One region of the Mesorhizobium sp. B2-3-5 genome, then DNA from elsewhere that is predicted to be linked to it. Evidence: predicted binding sites of a transcription regulator. Region 1 holds the regulator's gene; each other region holds the start of a gene.
What was found. Region 1 encodes PhoB, which activates phosphate uptake and scavenging genes when phosphate is short. Its sites were predicted from a motif close to TGTCATNNANCTGTCAT; they were not measured.
Positions count from the first base shown of each region.

Region 1 (4,102 bases):
GGCGACTGCGAATCTCTTCATGATTATCCTCCCTGCGCCGCGTATGGCGCGACCAAACTGGCCCGAAGGCCGGCACAAAGGCTCTATTTTTTCGAGCCTCAAAAAAAATAGTGATGCATCGCCGGAAAGCTGTCAACAATGATTCTGATGGATTTCGAGGGCCCGGGAACCTTTTTTCGAGCCCCGCAATAAATAAATGACAGCATCGGCCGCTTCTGCCAGTATTTAATCGTGTTGCCGACAGTGTTCGAGGTCAGGAAGAACCGCGGCGACCGGGAGGATATGGGAAAAACATGTCGGTCGGAATCCGCCACGACGACCTGCGCCGGCGCAACCGCGCGATGGTGATTGCCGCGGTGCGCCGGGCCGGCCAGTCCTCGCGCACCGAAATCGCCGCGACCACCGGCCTCAGCCACTCCACCATATCGGCGATTTCCTCCGATCTGATCGGCGAAGGTATCCTGGCCGAAGGCAAGCCGAGCGAGGCCGGCGCGCTCAAACGCGGCAGGCCGCAGGTCGGCCTTGGCCTCAATGCGGAAGCCGCAACGGTGATGACCGCTGTGCTGTCGCTGAATTTCCTGTCCGTCGCCGTTATCGACTATGCCGGCCAGGTCATATCAGAGGAACAGCGCCGGCTGGACACGCTGACCATGTCGCGCGATGCACTGATCGGCGAATGCGTCGCCATCGTGCGGCGGCGCCTGGAGGATCCCGACATCGACGTGCGCAGCGTCGCCCGCGTCGCGCTGGCCATCCAGGGCATCACCGACACCGATGCCCGGGCAATGCTGTGGTCGCCCATCACGCCGCAGACCGACATCGCCTTCGCCGACATACTCGAAGCCGAGTTCGGCATCCCCGCCACCGTGGAGAATGACTGCAACATGATGGCGGTGGCGCTGCGCTGGCGCGATCCCGAGCGCTACCGCGACGACTTCATCGCCATTCTCCTTTCGCACGGCATCGGCATGGGCCTGGTGCTGAAGGGCGAGCTCTTCACCGGCACCCACTCCTCGGGCGGCGAATTCGGCCACATGATCCATCGGCCAGGCGGCGCGCTCTGCCGCTGCGGGCGGCGCGGCTGCGTCGAAGCCTATGCCGGCAATTACGCCATCTGGCGCAACGCCAGGCAGCTCAGCGAGGACACCGAGCCGGTGGCCGATGTCAGCGACGCGCAGATGCGGGCGCTGGCGGCGACGGCGCGGCAAACGGACGGGCCCGAGCGCGAGGCCTACCGCAGGGCCGGCGAGGCGCTGGGCTACGGCCTCGGCAGCCTGTTCGCGCTGATCGATCCCGCCCCCGTCGCCATGGTCGGCGTCAGCGCCGCCGCCTTCGACCTGATCGAGCCGGCCTTGCGCGAGGCCATCGCCCAGACCGCCGGCGGCCAGCACTCGAAATCGATTTCCTTCGACACCGAGCCTAACGAGTTGCCGCTGATCCGCGAGGGCTGCGCCATGCGGGCGCTGACTTTCGTCGACCAGGAGATTTTCGCGCCGGGCATGCAGGCGAAAGCCGGCTCCGGGGAGAACGTGGCCTGAATAACGTCGCGCTCAATCCTCGCGGATCGCATACCCTGCACCACGAATGGTGCGGATGACGTCGGGCATGCGGCCGTTGTTGACCGCCTTGCGCAACCGGCCGACATGCACATCCACCGTGCGCTCGTCGATATAGATCGTCTCTCCCCAGACATTGTCGAGCAGCTGGCTGCGCGAAAACACCCGGCCGGGATGACGCATCATGAATTCGAGCAGGCGGAATTCGGTCGGCCCGAGCCGGATTTCGCTCTTCTTGCGGTAGACGCGATGTGATTCGCGGTCGAGCACGATGTCGCCGACCTTGAGCACACTGGACAACACTTCCGGCTTGGCGCGGCGCAGCAGCGCCTTGACCCTGGCCATGAATTCCGGTGTCGAGAACGGCTTGACCAGATAATCGTCGGCGCCGGTCGAAAGGCCGCGCACGCGGTCGCTTTCCTCGCCGCGCGCCGTCAGCATGATGATCGGCAGCCGCTCGGTCTCGGGCCGCATCCTTAGCCGGCGACAGAGTTCGATGCCGGACACCGCCGGCACCATCCAGTCGAGCACCAGCAGGTCGGGGACATTCTCCTGCAGGCGGATCTCCGCCTCATCGCCGCGCGGGACCACCTCGACCTGATAGCCTTCCGATTCCAGATTGTAGCGGAGGAGCACGCCGAGCGGCTCCTCATCCTCCACCACCATGATGCGTGGCGCGATCATCGACTGGTCACCTCTAAAGCAATTCCAGGAAAAGTGTGAAGCGGTTTCCGTCCGGAATTGCATGGAAACAAGAGCGGTTTTCCGTGAAACGGTGAACCGCTCTGACGATCAAGCCGCCGGCGCCGACATCGCCGTTTCGTCCTGCTTTGGACGATTCGCTGGCAGCTGCGTACCGGTCAGCACGTAGTAGGCATTCTCGGCGATGTTGGTCACATGATCGCCGATCCGCTCGAGATTCTTGGCGCAGAACAACAGATGCGTGCAAGCGGTGATGTTGCGCGGATCCTCCATCATGTAGGTGAGAAGTTCGCGGAACACGGAGGTGTATTTGACGTCGATGCGTTCGTCGTCGGCGCGCAGCTTGGCAAGGGCCTCGGCATCGTGCGCCGCATACTCCTCGATCACGCCCTGCACCTGGATCAGCACCAGCTGCGCCATGGCGTCTATCGAATGCGACAGGTCGCGCGGCGTGGTGGACAGGCCGACCGTACCGACGCGCTTGGCGATGTTCTTGGCAAGATCGCCAATGCGTTCGAGGTCGCCGGCCATGCGGATCGACCCGACGACATGCCGCAGATCGTCGGCCATCGGCTGGCGCTTGGCGATCAGCGTGATGGCGCGATCGTCGAGTTCGCGCTGGCGCGCGTCCATGATGACGTCGTCGGAGACAACGCGCTGTGCCAGCGCGTTGTCGGAGTTCAGCAGCGCCTTGGTGGCGCCGCCGACCATCGAGCTGGCGAGATCGCCCATGTCGCTGATCAGCCTGCTGATCTGTCCGAGATCCTCGTCGAAAGAAGCGACTGTGTGTTCGGCCATGATCCTGGTCCTCGTATGCGTGAGATCAGCCGAAGCGGCCGGTGATATAGTCCTGCGTGCGCTTCTCGCGGGGCGATGTGAAGATCTTCTCGGTACGGTCGAACTCGACCAGCTCGCCCAGATACATGAAAGCCGTCTGGCGCGACACGCGCGCCGCCTGCTGCATGTTGTGGGTGACGATGACGATCGTGTAGTCGGCCTGCAGCTCGTCGATCAGCTCCTCGATCTTGGCGGTCGACAGCGGGTCTAGCGCCGAGGCCGGCTCGTCGAGCAGGATGACCTCCGGCTTCACCGCCACGGTGCGGGCGATGCAAAGACGCTGCTGCTGGCCGCCCGAAAGGCTGAGGCCGCTGGCGTTGAGCTTGTCCTTGACCTCGGTCCACAGAGCCGCGCGCTTCAGCGCCTGCTCGACACGGCCGTCCATCTCGGCCTTGCTGATCTTCTCATAGAGCCTGACGCCGAACGCGATGTTTTCATAGATCGACATCGGAAACGGCGTCGGCTTCTGGAACACCATGCCGATCTTGGTGCGCAGCAGGTTGAGGTCCTGCGAGCGGTCGAGAATGTTCCGACCGTCAAGCAGCACCTGACCCTCGGCGCTCTGCTTCGGGTAGAGCTCGTAGATGCGGTTGAAGACGCGCAGCAGCGTCGACTTCCCGCAGCCCGAAGGGCCGATGAAGGCGGTGACACTGCGCTCGGGCAGCGACAGGCTGATGTCCTTCAGCGCCTTCGACTGGCCATAGTAGAAATTGAGGTTCTTGACCTCGATCTTGGCCTTTTCCACGGCAGCCTCGGCCACGTTCAAATCGGTGGACAACATCGGTTTCATCTGTCCTCTCTGCGTCCGGTAAGGCTGCGGGCGAAGATGCTCAGCCCGAGAACCGTTAAGGTGATTATGAGTGCGCCGGTCCAGGCCAGTTGCTGCCATTCCTCGTAGGGGCTGAGAGCGAACTGGAAGATGGTGACAGGCAGGCTGGCCATCGGCGCGTTGAGATTGCTTGACCAGAACTGGTTGTTGAGCGCGGTGAAGAGCAGCGGCGCCGTCT
Region 1 is NZ_VFVX01000008.1:207,987-212,088, forward strand. Features, by position in the region: gene xylF (D-xylose ABC transporter substrate-binding protein) at 1-21, opposite strand, end outside; gene FJ958_RS12740 (ROK family protein) at 294-1,538, shown strand; gene phoB (phosphate regulon transcriptional regulator PhoB) at 1,551-2,240, opposite strand; gene phoU (phosphate signaling complex protein PhoU) at 2,349-3,056, opposite strand; gene pstB (phosphate ABC transporter ATP-binding protein PstB) at 3,082-3,885, opposite strand; gene pstA (phosphate ABC transporter permease PstA) at 3,882-4,102, opposite strand, start outside.

Region 2 (4,102 bases), on a different contig from region 1:
GTCCAGCGCACCATCTTCATGGCCTACACGCTGTCGGGTCTCTGCGCGGCGTTCGTCGGCGTGCTGCTCGCGTCGCGCATCGGCATCGGCAATCCGACCCAGGCCGAGGGCTGGGAACTGCAGGCGATCGCCTCGTCGGTGATCGGCGGCACCTCGCTGTTCGGCGCCGTCGGCTCGGTGCATGGACCACTGCTCGGCGCCTTCATTCTCGCCACCATCAACAACGGTGCCAACCTGCTCAACGTCAACGCCTTCTGGCAGCGTGTCATCACCGGCGTGCTGATCATCGTCATCGTCTATTTCGACGGCCTGCGCCGCCGCGGCGGCAAGTAGTCAACGAACCGAAATTCGATCGCCGGTCCGATATCGAGACGGGCCGGCGTTTTCGTAAAACCGACTGGACTGAAATATGAAAGCCGTCGTTTGCCGCTCACCCGGCGACCTTGTCCTGGAAGACCACCCCGCGCCCGACTCGCCACCTCCCGGCTGGGCGCTGGTGGCGGTCAGCCATGTCGGCATCTGCGGCACCGACTATCATATCTTCGAAGGCAAGCACCCGTTCCTCGCCTACCCCCGCATCATGGGCCACGAGGTGTCGGGGACGATTGTCGAGACCGGTGAAGGCGTCGATCTGGCCATTGGCGAACCGGTGGTCGTCAACCCCTATCTGTCCTGCGGCAGGTGCATCGCCTGCCGGCATGGCAAGCCGAATTGCTGTGTGCGGATCGAAGTGCTCGGCGTCCATCGCGATGGTGCCATGTGCGAGCAGATCCTGGTGCCGGCACGGAACCTCTATCCCGCCGACGGCCTGTCGCTTGCCGACGCCGCGGCGATAGAATTCCTGGCCATCGGCGCGCATGCCGTGCGTCGCTCGCGCGCCGACCCCGGCGCCCGCACGCTGGTGATCGGCGCCGGCCCGATCGGGCTTGGCACCGCCATCTTCGCCCGCATCGCCGGGTCCGACGTGACGCTGCTCGACATGAGCAGCGAAAGATTGAATTTTGCCGCGAACGAACTCGGCTTCCCGGCCCTCGATGGATCACACGGCGCGGCATCCGATCTGGTCAGGGAGGCGACGTCAGGCGAAGGGTTCGACGTGGTCTTCGACGCCACCGGCAACACCCAGTCGGTGCAGTCGGCCTTTGCCCATGTCGCGCATGGCGGGACCCTGGTGCTGGTCAGTGTCGTCAAGGATGACATCGCCTTCTCCGACCCGGAGTTCCACAAACGGGAGATGACGCTGATCGGCAGCCGCAACGCCTTGCGCGCCGATTTCGATCATGTCGCCGCTTCGATCCGCAGCGGCGCCGTGCCGTTGGCCAAGCTGGTTACCCACCGGACGAGATTGGCCGATACGCCGTCCGATCTCGCCCGCTGGGCGCACGAGAAATCCGGCCTGATCAAGGCCGTGATCGAGGTCGGATAGTCGGCTGAAGCCGGCTTAGAGAGCCGACAACTTCAGCTCGACCCGTTCGGCCGGAAAGCGCGACTCGGAAAACTGGATCGGCTGGCCGTCTGGCGTGACGTTGACGGCCACCGTTACCAGCACGATGGCGCCGGGCTGCAGGTCGAGGTCGGCAAGGTCGGCCGCATCGGCATGGCGAGCCGACAGCACGGTCGATTGCCGGAGATAATCGTCTATGCCGAAACGCGCCAGCGACGCCGTGACCGATCCTGTCTCAGCCATGGCTTTGTCGATACCGGCAAAGCGCCTGGCATCGAACCAGCCGGCGGCGCGCGATACCGGCCGACCATCGGCTTCGCCGCGTGTCTCCAGCCTTATCACCTCGGTCCCCCTGGCCAGCCCGAGCCCCTCGGCGACTCGCTGGCTGGCAGGCTCGACCGAGGAGGCAAGCAGCACGATGTGCCGTTCCGACGTCTGCCCCTGCAGGCCTGTCGAAAAGCGTGTGCGCGCGCCGATCGGATAGGAGAGCCGCTTGCGCGACAAGACGAAGGTGCCGCGTCCCTGCTCGGCCCTGAGCACCCCTTCCTGGACAAGGGCCGATATGGCGCTGCGCACCGTGTGGCGGTTGACGCCGTAGCGTTCGGCCAGCGCCATTTCGGGCGGCAGCGCGGCATTCTCGGCGAAATCGCCGGCCGCGATCGCCTGCAGGATCCTGTCCACGATCTGCCGCCACAACGAAACACCGCTGCGCCGCTCGATACTGTCGGCCTCCTGTCGCCCGGTCATGAATCGCCCCTACTCTGTCGCTTGTCATCCACCCGTCATGGACTCGCGTTAGGTAATATGTATAATTTGTATAGTTGTCTATATCAATAGACAAATTTAGCCAAGAGGAATGCAACGCATGCGAGGACAGGAAGCCCGCGACCAGGCCGAGCGGAAGGCCGCCATGGCGACGCTGGCGCAATCGAGCGGCGACGACATCGTCCGGCTTTGGAACGAGGCTGGCCTGCCTTCGCAAGCCGAGCTGCTGCGCGGTCCCGAGACGGGCCTGGTCACGTTGCGCGGCCGCATCGGCGGCGGCGGCGCGCCATTCAATGTCGGCGAGGCGACCGTCACCCGCGCCACTGTCCGTCTGCCGTCCGGACAGGTCGGCCATTGCTACGCGCTTGGCCGCGACAAGCAAAAGGCGAAGCTGGCGGCCATCGCCGACGCGCTGTGGCAGGACCCTGCCCGCCGCACCGAGGTCGAGACCAGGCTGATCGCGCCTCTACGGGCGGCGCTCGCCACTACCCATGAAAAACGCCGCGCCGAGACCGCGGCAACGAAGGTGGATTTCTTCACCATGGTTCGCGGAGAAGACTGATGGACATCGCAGCGCAATCGATCGAGGGCGGTTTCGCCGATCCGGTCTTCAACGCCCAGACCGTTTTTCGCGCGATCATGGACGCGATGGCGCGGCCGGGCAGCGTGCAGCCCCTGCCGGTCCTTGCCCGCCCGCCGGCGCCGCTCTCGGCGACCGCCGGCGCCGTGGCGCTGGCGCTCTGCGACAACGACACGCCGCTCTGGCTCGACCCGGCCCTGCACGCCTCCACCGCGGTCACCTCCTGGCTGGGTTTCCACACCGGCGCGCCGCAGGCCAACACGCCTGCCGACGCGCATTTCGCCTTTGTCGCCACACCCGCCGAGTTGATGGCGCTCGACGGCTTTTCGCAGGGCACGCAGGACTATCCCGACCGCTCAACCACGCTGATCCTGCAGGTCGGCGATCTCGCTTCCGGCACCCCGCTGCTACTCGAAGGCCCCGGCATCGAAACCAGCGCCACGATCGCGCCGGCGCAGATGCCGCGTCATTTCATCGAGCAGTGGAAGCAGAATATCAAGCGCTTTCCGCGCGGCGTCGACATCATCCTCGCCACGTCGGAAGGCATAGCCTGCCTGCCGCGCACGACGCGCATCAAGACGATGGAGGCATAAGATGTATGTCGCGGTAAAAGGCGGCGAGGCCGCAATTGCCAACGCCCACAGCCTCCTTGCCGACCGCAGGCGCGGCGACCGTTCAGTGCCGGCGCTGCGCCTCGACCAGATCGTCGAGCAGCTGGCGCTGGGAGTCGACCGGGTGATGAGCGAAGGCTCGCTTTATGACCGTGAACTCGCCGCGCTCGCCATCGTCCAGGCGCGCGGCGACATGATCGAGGCGATCTTCCTGGTGCGCGCCTATCGCACCACGCTGCCGCGCTTCGGCTACAGCAACCCGATCGACACCGGCACGATGCTGGTCGAGCGGCGGGTCTCGGCGACCTACAAGGACCTGCCCGGCGGCCAGTTGCTCGGCCCGACCTTCGACTATACGCACCGCCTGCTCGATCCCGAACTGGCCGCAGGCGCCGATGTGGCCGAGCCCTTGCGGCGCGAGACGGAAGCGCGGGCCATGCCGCGCGTCTCTGCGATCCTCGCCCGGGAAGGGCTGATCGAACCGGATGGCGAGATGCCGCAGGACCATGTTCCGGGCGACATCACCCGCGAGCCGCTGGAATTCCCGATGGCACGCGACATCCGCCTGCAGGCGCTGTCGCGCGGCGACGAGGGTTTTCTCCTGGCGCTCGGCTATTCCACCCAGCGCGGCTATGCCCGCAACCACCCCTTCGTCGGCGAGATCCGCATCGGCGAGGTCGAGCTGGAGCTTGACGTGCCGGA
Region 2 is NZ_VFVX01000018.1:77,424-81,525, forward strand. Features, by position in the region: gene FJ958_RS20195 (ABC transporter permease) at 1-333, shown strand, start outside; gene FJ958_RS20200 (zinc-binding alcohol dehydrogenase family protein) at 410-1,426, shown strand; gene phnF (phosphonate metabolism transcriptional regulator PhnF) at 1,442-2,191, opposite strand; gene phnG (phosphonate C-P lyase system protein PhnG) at 2,310-2,771, shown strand; gene phnH (phosphonate C-P lyase system protein PhnH) at 2,771-3,382, shown strand; gene FJ958_RS20220 (carbon-phosphorus lyase complex subunit PhnI) at 3,384-4,102, shown strand, end outside.
Region 2: a site for PhoB is predicted at 2,214-2,230, ahead of phnF (phosphonate metabolism transcriptional regulator PhnF). Genes of this name have one in related genera too.

Region 3 (4,102 bases), on a different contig from region 1:
CTCGGACGGCGCCGGCTACATCACCGGCCAGAACATCCGCGTGGATGGGGGTATTATTCGGGCGCTGTGACGGCAGGGCGGTAGGGCAGTAGGGCAGTAGGGCAGTAGGGCAGTAGGGCAGTAGGGCAGTAGGGATCTCCTCTCCCTCAAGGGGAGAAGGCAAGGGCGTCACCGCTGGTCGGCGTCGGTCAGCGTGCCGAGAAAGGCGACGATGTCGTCGATCTCGGCATCGGTCAGCGCCGGCTTGTCGCCGGGCATTTTGCCGTTGAAGGGCGGATCCTGGTTGAGGTTTGGCCAATAAACCTTTGGCAGGTCGTCATATTTGTTGACGGTCCCGTCGGCGTTCCTTGGATACCAGCGGCCCGGATCGGTGTCGCGGCTGGCGTAGAAGGCCACCGCTTCGCGCAGCGTGTGGAAACGGCCATTGTGGAAGAAGCTCTGGCGCAGCGCGACATTGCGCAGCGTCGGCGTCTCGAACAGGCCGCAATACTCCGTCCGGCCCTTGAAATCGGTGCGCAGCGGGCCGCACAGGCCGAGATCGGCGTAGGCGGGGTCGGCATTCGCCGGAATGGTCGGATTGCGCGGCACGGCTATGGCGATCAGGCCGAAATCGGTGAATTGCGGCGGCTCGCCGTTATTGGCGGGCTCGCTGAGATGGCAGCTGGCGCAATTGCCCTTGGCCTCGTCCTCGAACAGTGCCCGGCCGCGCAGTTCCTGCGCCGTGAGCCGCGCCTTGCCGGCGAGGAAGGCGTCGTAGCGGCTGGAATAGGGATAGAAGTCGGCGGCACTCTGCTCGAAAGTGCCGAGCGCCTCGGCGGCGGCGGCGAAGGCATCGCCGGGATGGTCGAACACATCGTTGCCGAAGGCGGCCTCGAATTCGGCGGCATAGGCGGCCTTGCGCAAGGCGGCGGTGATGGCGGCTTCATCCTTGTTGGCCATCTCGAAAGGCGAGAGCAGGGGGATCTTCGCCTGATCCTCGCCGTGATCGGTGCGGCCGTCCCAGGTCAGGCCGCCGGTTGGACCATTGTCGACGCTCTCGTCGCCCTCATCCTCGGAATCGTGGAAATGCGCGGTGAAGGCGGGCGCCGCCTGCAGGTAGCGCAGCGACGGCACGGCGCGGACGCCCGGCCGGTCCAAGTTCGGCCCGCCCATCTCGATCGGCGCGGCCGAGGCCGGGCCGAAGGCGTGGCGCGGGTCATGGCAGGACGAGCAGGCCTGCTTGCCCGACGCCGACAGCGATGGGTCGAAGAACATCTTCCGACCAAGCGCGGTCAGCGCGTTGGCTCGTTGGAACGCCTCGGCGCGTGACAATGGACCGGGGTGGACGCTGCCGGCGCCAGCGCGGACGATGTTTGCGGAGGAGATCGCGGCGATGGCCAATAGCGAAGCGGCGACGGCGCGGTTCTTCCATTGTGCGACTGGCATCTCGGCTGGTCCGTTTCTGGTCCGTCAATCTGGGATCGGCATTGCTACGGCTTGATGACCGTGCGCGCCTATCGGTAGCGTTCCTTCCCCTCTGTCCTGCCGGGCATCTCCCCCGCAAGCAGGGCAATCGCATATGGCGTCGCCCTACGAATACCCCCACCCCTAACCCCTCCCCACAAGGGGAGGGGAATCTCGTAAACGCCGATCTCGACAACTTCCAAGTTCGGCGCTGAATATGATCAACTAGCCACGCGGCAGCATTCCCTCCCCACAAGGGGGAGGGAATGCTGCCGCGCGCACCTTTACCTACGCCTTGGGATCGAAAACATGCTCAATTTGCCAGGATCGGCGTCAACGGAAGTCTCCCTCCCCCTTGTGGGGGTCCGAAGGACGGGCGAGACCCGTGGCTCGCCCCGGCAAGTTAGGGGTGGGGGTACTCGTAGGGCGAAAGCCTTGGCCCCATATGCGATAGCCCTGCACTCGGTGGGGAGGCTTAGGGGTAGGGGTACTCGTAGGGCGAAAGCCTCGGCTTTCCATATGCGATTGCCGTGCCCCTGCGGGAAGATGTCCGGCAGAATAGAGGGGCGCTGTCCCGCCAGCTTCTTCGTGCCTCCTTGCATGATCCTTGCCCTGTCACAAAGCTGACAAGCACCGGTCCTAGCGTCGAAGAATTCCTCCAGCCATTCTCCAGCCACGAGGCGTCTCCATGATCAGGTCCTTCCTCTCGCTCTGCCTCACCTCGACGGCGTTGGCATCGTTCGCTGGCGCGGCCCACGCCGCCCCTCCCGGCTACGACAAGATCGACACCGTCGTCGTCATCTATGCCGAGAACCGCAGCTTCGATAATCTTTATGGTGGCTTTCCCGGCGCCGATGGGCTAGCCAACGTCTCGGCTGACCAGGCGCGCCAGCTCGATCGTGACGGCAAGCCGCTCGCGGAACTGCCGCCGGCCTGGGGCGGGCTGACCGGCAAGGGCGTGACGCCGGCGATGACGGAGGCCCAGACCGCCCATCTCGCGAATGCCGTCTTCTCGATCGACGATCCCAAGGGCTTCAACGAGAATATGGGGGTCGTCACACGCGACCTCTGGCACCGCTTTTATCAGGAGCAGATGCAGATCGATGGCGGCAAGAACGACAAGTTCGCCGCCTGGGCCGATTCCGGCGGCCTTGTGATGGGCCATTATGACGGCTCCAGCCTGCCGATGTGGGCGGTGGCGAAGAAATACGTGCTCGCCGACAATTTCTTCCAGGGCGCTTTCGGCGGCTCCTTCCTCAACCACTTCCAGCTCGCCTGCGCCTGTGCGCCGTTCTATCCTCACGCCGACACCAGCCCGGGAAAGGGGCTGATCGCCGTGGTCGATGCCGACGGCAAGACACTGAAGGTCGCCGACGACTCACCGGCCTCGGCGCTTGGCGGGGCGCCTAAATTCGTCAATGACGGCGCCATCACGCCGGATTCTTATGCCGTCAACACCATGCAGCCGCCCTATCAGCCGAGCGCCAACAAGCCGGTCGAAGGCGGCGACAAGGCGCTTGCCGACCCGGCGCAGCCGACCACGCTGCCGCCGCAGCACGACATCACCATCGGCGACCTCCTGTCGCTGAAGGGCGTCGACTGGGCCTGGTATGCCGGTGCCTGGCAGCTAGCGCTCGACGGCAAGAACGCGACGCCGGTGCCGAATTTCCAGTTCCACCATCAGCCGTTCAATTATTTCGCGGCCTACGCGCCCGGCACCGCGGCACGGACCGAGCATCTCAAGGACGGCGGCATGGAGGGCGCCGAGTTCATCAAGGCGATCGACGAGGGCAAGCTGCCGGCCGTCGCCTTCTACAAGCCGCAGGGCAACCTCAACGAGCATGGCGGCTACACCGATGTGGCGAGCGGCGACCAGCACCTTGCCGATCTCGTTTCGCATCTGGAGAAGAGCCCGCAATGGAGCCACATGCTGGTGGTCATCACCTATGACGAGAATGGCGGCTTCTGGGATCATGTCGCGCCGCCCAAGGCCGATCGCTGGGGCCCGGGCAACCGCGTCCCGGCCTTCATCATCTCGCCCTATGCGAAGATGGGCACGGTCGACCACACGCAGTATGACACGACGTCGATCCTGCGCTTCATCACGGCGCGCTACGACCTGCCGGTGCTCTCCGGTATCGTCGCCCGTGACAAGGCGCTTGCCGTGAATGGCGAGCCGCCGATGGGTGATCTGAGCGCGGCGCTTGACCTGAGTCGGTAGAGGCGGCCGAGGCAAAAGGGGCCATCGCGCCGCGAAGGTCCCTCTCAGCCGCCATTGACCAAGGCAAGAATGAGCTTCTGCAGATTGCCGCCCTGACCGAGTTCGACGCGGTCGAAATCGCGGCTGGACTGCCGCTGCGCCTGCGAGAGTTCGGACAGGCGCCTGGTCATCTCCGTCCGGATCTTGCTGCATTGGGGATCATCCGGCACCGTGAGGCCGACAGTGGCCGCCTCGATCTTGCGCACCATGTCGACAATGCTGGCGCCATGCACCTTCTCATGGGCACTGACGCCGGCGAGGAAAACCTCCCAGTTCTTCTGGACGGCTGAGGGCAGCGGCGCGGTGGGACTGGGCAAGGTGTAGGTGATGATCAGCTTCGGCTTGGCCGACACCAGCACGCAGGCCCCGCCACGCGCCTGATAGTCCCTGGTCCAGGTC
Region 3 is NZ_VFVX01000005.1:189,601-193,702, forward strand. Features, by position in the region: gene FJ958_RS08745 (SDR family oxidoreductase) at 1-70, shown strand, start outside; gene FJ958_RS08750 (cytochrome c peroxidase) at 169-1,425, opposite strand; gene FJ958_RS08755 (acid phosphatase) at 2,132-3,664, shown strand; gene FJ958_RS08760 (DUF922 domain-containing Zn-dependent protease) at 3,709-4,102, opposite strand, start outside.
Region 3: a site for PhoB is predicted at 2,057-2,073, ahead of FJ958_RS08755 (acid phosphatase). Genes of this name have one in related genera too.